DNA from 2 places in the Nocardioides candidus genome. Region 1 is predicted to be linked to the other one. Evidence: predicted binding sites of a transcription regulator. Region 1 holds the regulator's gene; the other holds the start of a gene.

Region 1 (4,284 bases):
TCCGTCGGCGCCGGGTCCGGTCCACGGGCCGGCGCGGGCGGCCGGTCATGCGGACCGCGCGGACGCGCGGGATGGCGGCCTCGCGACCGAGGATCGGCAGCTGCCCGTGGGGTCGGCGTCGAAGATCGCGGGCGATCGACTACGGCGTTTCCACATCCGAGAACACTGACCTGTTCGGATTGGCTCTGCCCGGGTTACCTTCGCCTTCCCGCCATGGGTCTGGGCGGGGTTCGATCTCGGGAGGCTCTGATGGGGATGACTCTGCGCGCGCCCGCACTCGGTGCGGCCGCGCTTCTGATGGTGGTGCTCGGCGGGTGCGGCGGGGGCGATGATCCGCCCGGAGACCCGGGCACGCCAAGCGCGTCGTCGAGCTCGGAAGTCACGAGTACGACGACTGAGACGACGGCCATTGCGACGGGTCCTGTTGAGCCGACCGTGCCGCCGGAGGCGGAATCGCGCGGTCAAGCAGGAGTTACCGCCTTCGTAAGGTTCTACTGGCGTGTCGTCAACTATGCGATGAAGACCGGCGACGTCAATCTCCTCGCTCGCATCGACCAGCCATCTTGCTCGGGTTGCGCCGCCGGAATCCAAGGGATCAACCGGGTGTATCGCCGCGGCGGCAAGATCGTCGGCGGCAACTACAGGGTTGTGGCGCTGAAGCCGGTGTCTTCCGATCCCGAGCACTGGGCTGTGGTCACCCACACGCTTGTGAAGACGCAGCGAACTGTCGGTGCCGGCAACCTCAACGGAACCTTCAAGGGCGGCCCGGCAAAGTGGCTGGTCTCTGTCGCCCTGGTCCGAGGTACGTGGAGTGTGACGACAGTGGAGCTCCTGTAATGCGATGGTTCGTCGCGGCGCTCGCCGCACTCGCCGCGTGCTGCCTCGGTCCGGCCTTTGCCGACGACGGCGCCGACGTCGGATCGGGCCCCGGACAGTTTGGGGTCTGGGTGCACGACGATGCAGCAGGAACCTCAACGTCCGGGAGCGCCAGCACTTCAACGACCGGGACCTTTCACTCCCAATCTGCCTGCCAAAGTGTGTGTACTGGGCAGTTCACCTGCGCCGACGGCACGATCAAGACCCATTCGTGGGTTGAATCCCCAACCGGTGATCTCCTGTGGGAGACCTATTCCTGTCCCTCCGACGCCGCACCCGCCGTCACCGGCGGCCTCGTGGCGACCGCCTTCCGGCGCATCCCCCTCCCGCCCTCGACACTCTCGGTCCAGCCCCCGGGCGGGAAGACCCTGGTCAACTTCGACACCAACTTCTTCACCCACGAGCAGACCCTCGATCGCACCGTGAGGCTCCTCGGGCAACGGGTGGACCTGCGGATCCGGGTCGACTCCTACACCTGGCGCTTCGGCGACGGCGACTCGTTGCGAACGGACGAGCCGGGAGCGCCGTACCCGAGGCTGTCGATCACGCACAGCTACCTGCGGACGGGGAGGTACGCGCCGGCGGTGGACACCACCTGGGTGGCGGACTACCGGGTCGGCGGCCAGGGGTGGAAACCCGTGCCGGGCAGCGTCACCATCCCCGGCGGGTCGGTGGCGCTGCGGGCGATCGAGGCGCGGCCGACGCTCGTGGGCTACGGCAGCTGAAAACGGAGCGAAGGACGGACCCGGGGTCGTGGGTCCGCCCTTCGTCTTCCCCTAAGGGGGCCCGGGCAGTTGGGCCGCCTTGGTGCGTCCACGCGGGTCGGTGCGTGGACGGAGTATTCAGTTGTAGAACCGTGGGGTCATTCGACGAGCGTCACTCAGTGGGGACGCGGAGGTCCTGACCGGCGTAGACCACGCTCGAGTCGAGGCTGTTCATGTCCTTGATGCGGGCGACCATGCCGGCCACGTCGCCGTCACCGGTGACGTCGACCGCGTCGGAGGCGATGTCCCAGAGGGTCTCGCCGGGAGCGACCGTGACGACCTGCACCTGCTCGACACCGGCCTCCTGGGTCGCGACCGAGCCGGCGGCGAACCACACGCCGAGCGCGAAGGCGAGGAGCACGCCGAAGCCGAAGACCACCAGTCGGCCGCGCCGCGTGAGGCGGACGCTGGTCGGGCGGCTGTAGCTGACGTGCGGGGCGAGGGTGAGGGTGCTCATCGGTGTGACCTCCGGGGAAGAGTTGGTCGGTGTGTTCGAGAGAAGTTCAGCGAGGGGGTCCGACAGAAACCTGCCGGGCCGTTCGATCAACAGTTCGATCGAACACATGTACGAGGTTAGAACAAAGGTTCGAACGGATCAAGGACCTGGTCGAATAGATGTTCGACGGCGTGTCGCGACACGCCGGTTCGAACAGATGTTTGAAACCGAGGCGTGATCGGCGTTACCGTCGGCGACATGGCGGACAAGCAGGCGAACACCCAGGCGCGCGGCAAGAAGGTCAGCGAGCTGCCCGACGGACCCCCGGACGCGACCGGGCTCACCCCGCGCCAGCAGCGCGTGCTGCAGCACATCAAGGACAGCATCGACCAGCGCGGCTACCCGCCGAGCATGCGCGAGATCGGCAGCGCCGTCGGCCTGACCAGCACCTCGAGCGTCGCCCACCAGCTGCGCGTGCTGGAGGAGAAGGGCTTCCTGAAGAAGGACCCGAGCCTGCCCCGCGCCCTCCAGGTCGTGCTGCCCGAGTCGATGCAGAGCACCCACGACATCACCGGCTACGGCGACAGCAACCCGGTGCCCACCAACGTGCCGGTCGTCGGCCGGATCGCCGCCGGCGGACCGATCCTCGCCGAGGAGCGCGTGGAGGACGTCTTCCCGCTCCCCCGCCAGCTCGTCGGCGACGGCCAGCTCTTCCTGCTGGAGGTCAGCGGCGAGTCGATGATCGACGCGGCCATCTGCAGCGGCGACTACGTCGTGATCCGCCAGCAGCCCACCGCGGAGAACGGCGAGATCGTCGCCGCCATGATCGACGGCGAGGCCACGGTCAAGACGTTCCAGCGCAAGGACGGCAAGGTCTGGCTGCTGCCGCACAACGACGCCTTCGAGCCGATCGACGGCACCAACGCCACGATCCTCGGGAAGGTCACCGCTGTCCTGCGCCGCATGTGATGGTCACGGTTCGTCGGGCCGTTTAGGCGCGACATAGAGTCAGGGACATGCTCCGTCTCGGCTCGCTCGCCCTGCTGCTGTGCTCAACCCTGCTCGCCGCGCCCACGGCGCACGCCGCGGCGGACCCGCAACGCACCGATCCGCGGCACACCGCCCACCGCGCGGCCCGTGCCGAGGCCGCCCTCGACAAGGTCACCTCGCTGCTCGACGACGGCCTCGACAGCACGCTCGGGACCGACAGCGGCGAGCTGACCCTGGCACTGCGCGACCTGGCACTGCTCCGGAGCGCGCTTCCGCCCGCGCAGCAGCGGGAGGCGTCGACGTACCTCTCCCGTCCGACCGCCAACCCCAACCGCTGCCCCGACGCGTCGTGCTACACCACGAAGTCGGTGCGCAGGATGTGCTCGAAGACGGTGTGCGTCCACTACGTGACGAAGGCCGACGACGCCGTCAACGGCGTGCCGCGGCGCAACCGCGACGGCGACCACCGGCCCGACTACGTCGAGAAGGTGCTGGCCACCATGACGCGCGTGCACCAGCGCTACGTCGACGCCGGCTACCGGCGGCCGATGAGCGACGGCACCCGTGGCGGCGACGGCCGCTCCGACATCTACCTCGCCCAGATCGGCAACCAGGGCCTCTACGGCTACTGCACCACCGACGCCTCGTCGCTGCCGCGGCACGGCGCGACCTGGGCCTACTGCGTGCTGGACAACGACTACAGCCACCGTGAGTTCCCGCGGCACACGTCGACCCAGAACATGCAGGTGACGGCGGCGCACGAGTACTTCCACGCCGTCCAGTTCGGCTACGACATCGGCGCCGACGCCTGGTTCATGGAGGCCACGGCGACCTGGGCCGAGGACGAGGTCTTCGACGCCGTGAACGACAACACCGGATACCTGCCCTACGGCCCGATGGGGAAGCCCGGCCTGCCGCTCGACACGTTCCGCGGTGGCTACTGGTACGGCGCCTGGATCTTCTTCCGCCACCTCACCGAGCACTTCCCGCAGGCGCAGGCCGGACTGCCGATCCTGGTGCGCACCATGTGGCGCAACGCCGACGCCGCGACCGCGACCGCGCCGGCGCTCTACGCGACGGCCGCGATCGAGGCGGCCCTGGCGGACAAGGGGACCGACCTCCGCACGCAGCTCCTCCGCATGGCGGCCGACAACCTCCACCCCAGGCGCTGGTACGACGAAGGGCGGCTCTACCCCGCGACCCGGCTCAACGGCAGCA
Region 2 (4,284 bases), on a different contig from region 1:
CGCGCGTCTCGAGCCGTCGGGTCAGCAGCTCGACGAGGCGGCCCATGCCGCCGGGCACCCGCCAGGCGCCGAAGCACTGCTCGAGGTAGGTGGTCACGCCCGCCCAGGCCGGCACGTTGCGCAGGTCGTGACCCTCGGCCACGACGCGGTGACCCGCGACGAGCCCGAGCCGGTCGTCGCGGAAGTCCCGGCGCAGCCGCTTGTGCAGGGTCTCGCGGGTGGAGAGGAGCGAGTGCAGGTCCTTCGGCAGGTCGCGGGGGTCCCAGGGCACCTCCACGTAGTGGCGCCGCAGCACGTCCCAGACGGGGGCGTAGGTGTCGACGTGGCGCACCCACGCCTCGCCCAGCCCGTCGCCCAGCTCGTCGAACGCCTCGATCTGGGCGGCCCGGGACCCGCCGGGCACCCGCACCGAGGTGCGGTCCTCGAAGCGGTGCTCGGTGATCACCTCGAGCGGCTCCAGGTCGCCGCCGAGCTCGGTCTCCAACGGGCGCCCCGACTTCCGGAAGAGGTCGCGCAGCGCAGCCGGCACCAGCGTCGAGGTCGCCGACCCGTCCCAGCTGTAGCCCCCCTCCGTCACGGTGCCGAGGGCACCGCCGAGGGTCGGCGAGGTCTCCACGAGCACGACCTCGTGGCCGGCCTTGGCGAGCCGGGCGGCGGAGGCCAGGCCGCCCAGGCCGCCTCCGATGACGACGATCCTCACGGCGTCCCCTCCGTCACTCGACGTCGATCGGGTCGGCGCCGGTGAGGCGCAGCAGCTCGTCGTACGTCGTCGAGAACACCGCCGCCGGATGACCGGCGGCGGCCCACACGACGTCGTAGCGCTGCAGCCAGGAGTCCAGGTACGTCGGCACGGGCGCGGGGTGGCCGATGGGGGACACGCCGCCGATGACCTGGCCGGTGTGCTCCCGCACGAACTCCGGCGTCGCGCGGTCGAGCCGCTCGGCGCCGACCGCCTCGGCGGTCCGTCGGGTGTCGACGCGGTGAGCGCCCGAGGTGAGGATCAGTACCGGCGAGCCGCTCGCGTCGAACAGCAGGCTGTTGGCGATCGCGCCCACCTCGCAGCCGAGTGCCGCGGCGGCCAGTGCGGCGGTGTGGACGGCATCGGGCAGAATGACGATCTCGCCAGTGCCGCCGCGTCGCGCGTGCTCGGCGCGGAACCGGCTGATCGAGGGATGGTCGGCCGACATGGGTGTGACCCTAGGGCACGGTCGAGGAGGATGGATGGGCAAGCGACCCGCGTCGGTCGACTTCGCAACGTGGTTGCTGTGGTTCGAGGTGGCCGCCGGTCTCGTGGTGTCGGTCCTGGTGGTCGCGTTCCGCGACGACCTGCAGGACGCCTGGTCTCCCGGCCGCTCGGGCGACAGCACGGTGCAGCCGCTGGACTTCGTGCCCGTCATCCTCGTCCTGTACGGCGTCATCGCGATCACCACGCTGACGCTGATCCCGTTGATGCGGGCGGGCCACAACTGGGCCCGCCACGCGCTGAGCCTGATCTCGATCGGCATCGTCGTCGCGGCCGTGGCCACCGTGCGCACCACGCCGCCGGCGCTCTTCCGCGGCCTCATCATCACCGCGGCCGTCGTCAGCGCGGTCACCCTCGTCTTTCTCCTGCACCCCGACAGCCGGCGGCACTGCCGCGTGCTCGACGAGGCCTGACCGCCGGCTCCCGCGCCCTCCGCACGAGGCCTTGACCTCGTGTCGGGGGTGGGGTGTACCTTGGAATTGTTCGAACACATGTTCGAACACGACCCGACGGAGACGGCCCCGACCCCGCCCCGCCGGTCATCGACCACCGACCGAGGAGCCAGCGATGCACCTTCCCGCGACCACGCATTCCTACCTCCTCCGTGCGGCGGAAAGCCTGAGCGAGGCGGTCGCCTCGCGCGACGTCGCCGAGCGCTATGCCTGCGCCCACGTGGCCGCGCTGCGTGCGGCGGCCGCACTGCTCGCGGCGCGGGCGCGGCCCGCCGCGCCGCGGCGCCGGGCGCAGAAGAACGCCTGGGTCCTGCTCGCCGAGGTGGCGCCCGAGCTGGGGGAGTGGGCCACGTTCTTCGCCGCGGGTGCGGCCAAGCGCGCGGCCGCCGAGTCCGGCTCCACACGAGCGGTCAGCGAGCGCGACGCCGACGACCTGGTCCGCGACGCCGACCGCTTCCTCGCCGTCGTCGAGCAGGCGCTGGGGCTCACCCCGCACGTCCCGCTGGGCGAGCAGCTGGCCGGGCGCGCGGCGGGCTGAGCTCCCTGCGGTGGGACCACTAGTGTGGACGTCATGGTCTCCCGAGAGCGGCCCGGGGAGCGTCCGGGGTCCGTGCGCACCGCTGTCGTGTGGGATGCGCTGGGCCCCGTCCTCTCCGGCGAGCCCTGTGACGTCGTCGACATCGGTGGCGGGACGGGCGGCTTCGCCGTACGGGTGGCCCAGGCGGGCCACCGGGTGGTCGTCGTCGACCCGAGCCCCGACGCTCTCGCCGCGCTGTCCCGACGCGCCCTGGAGGTCGGCGTCGAGGTCGCGGGGCACCAGGGCGACGTCTCGGGCCTGCTCGACGTGGTGGGTGCGGAGAGTGCCGACCTCGTGCTGTGCCACGGGCTCCTCGAGGTGGTCGACGCCGGCGAGGCGCTGGCGACGATCCGCAAGGTGCTGCGGCCCGGCGGCACGGTCAGCATCCTCGTCGGTCAGCGCCACGCGGCGGTCGTCGCGCGAGCGATGGCGGGCCACCTGCGCGAGGCGCTCACCCTGCTCGACGGCGACGAGGTGCCCGAGCGCGGCAGCCGGCCCGGTCGCACGAACCGCCGCTTCACGGCTCCCGAGATCAGTGCGCTCGTGGAGCAGGCCGGCTTCACGGTGGCCGCCGTGCACGCCGTGCGGGTCTTCACCGACCTGGTGCCGGGCTCGCTCCTCGACCAGGAGGCCGGCGCGGCCTCGGCTCTCGCTGACCTCGAGCGCGCCGTCGCCGAGCGGCCGGAGTACCTCCCGCTCGCGACCCAGGTCCACCTCCTGGCCCACTAGGCCGAGGCCGCGCCGGTGACCCCGGCGTCCTCGAGGCCCGCGCCGCACCTGCTCCACGTCGACATGGACGCGTTCTACGCGTCGGTGGCGATCCGCGATCTCCCGGAGCTGCACGACGTCCCGGTCGTGGTGGGCGGAGGACACCGCGGGGTGGTGCTGTCGGCCAACTACCCGGCGCGCGGCTACGGCATCCGATCCGGCATGTCGGGCGGGGAGGCGCGACGGCTCTGCCCGCGGCTGGTCGAGGTGCCGCCCGACTTCGACGTGCTGCGCCCGGTCTCCAGGGCGATCATGGAGACCTTCCGCCAGTTCACGCCGGTGGTCGAGGTGATGTCGCTCGACGAGGCGTTCCTCGACGTCCGCGGCGCGACCCGGCTGTTCGGCCCACCCACCGTGATCGCCGAGCGGATCCGGTCGCGGGTCCGCGCCGAGCACGGCATCACCTGCTCGGTCGGCATCGCCGCCGCCATCTCGGTGGCCAAGCTCGCGAGCCGGCGGGCGAAGCCCGACGGCGTGCTGGTGATCGCGCCGGCGGACTTCGCCGCGATCGTGCACCCGCTCGACGTCGGCGAGCTCTACGGCGTCGGCGAGGCGACGCGGCAGCGGCTGCACCGGCTCGGGCTGCTGACCGTGGGCGACGTGGCGAGGCTCCCGGTGAGCGAGCTGCGCCGGATGCTCGGCGGCCACCTCGGTGGCCACCTGCACGCCCTCGCGTGGGGGGCCGACCGGAGCGAGCTCACGCCCGGCGGGGCCGGGACGTTCGGGTTCGGCGAGGGCACGCCCGAGGGCAGCATGGGGGCCCAGCACACCCTCCACGCCGACACCCGTGACCGTGCGGTGCTCGCCCGTGAGGTCCTGCGCCTCTCCGCGCGGGTGTCGGCGCGTCTGCGCTCCGCCGACAAGGTCGGCCGCACGGTCGCGATCACCGTGCGCTGGAGCGACTTCCGCACGATCTCCCGCTCCCGCACGCTGCCCGAGCCCACCGACGTCACGCACGACGTCTACCAAGCAGCCCTCCTGCTTCTCGACGAGGTCTTCCCGCTGCGGCTGGCCGTCCGCCTGGTCGGCGTGCGGGTCGAGGGCCTCCGCCCGCGCCGCGAGCTCGGCAGCCGCCAGCTCGTCATCGGCGAGCAGGACCCCGGGTGGCCCGACGCCGACCGTGCGGTCGACCGGGCGACCGACCGGTTCGGCTCCTCGGCCGTGCGGCGCGGCAGCCTGCTGGGATGACGCGACGAAATATCAGGTCGGCCTACCGGACGGCGCAGCGCCTGCCTACACTGAAG

What was found. The regulator LexA, encoded in region 1, represses DNA repair genes until DNA is damaged. The targets are predictions, from matches to a motif close to TCGAACANNTGTTCGA.
Region 2: a site for LexA is predicted at 1,727-1,742, ahead of ACAX67_RS19830 (SAV_6107 family HEPN domain-containing protein). Genes of this name have one in related genera too.

Annotation. Positions count from the first base shown of each region.
Region 1 covers NZ_JBGGWC010000001.1:1,065,143-1,069,426, reverse strand. The annotation lists gene ACAX67_RS05270 (DUF6318 family protein) at 256-837, shown strand; gene ACAX67_RS05265 (PKD domain-containing protein) at 1,173-1,601, shown strand; gene ACAX67_RS05260 (LysM peptidoglycan-binding domain-containing protein) at 1,753-2,097, opposite strand; gene lexA (transcriptional repressor LexA) at 2,335-3,045, shown strand; gene ACAX67_RS05250 (MXAN_6640 family putative metalloprotease) at 3,093-4,284, shown strand, end outside.
Region 2 covers NZ_JBGGWC010000005.1:90,144-94,427, reverse strand. The annotation lists gene ACAX67_RS19845 (phytoene desaturase family protein) at 1-700, opposite strand, end outside; gene ACAX67_RS19840 (YbaK/EbsC family protein) at 714-1,187, opposite strand; gene ACAX67_RS19835 (hypothetical protein) at 1,222-1,656, shown strand; gene ACAX67_RS19830 (SAV_6107 family HEPN domain-containing protein) at 1,811-2,233, shown strand; gene ACAX67_RS19825 (methyltransferase domain-containing protein) at 2,267-3,001, shown strand; gene dinB (DNA polymerase IV) at 3,017-4,228, shown strand.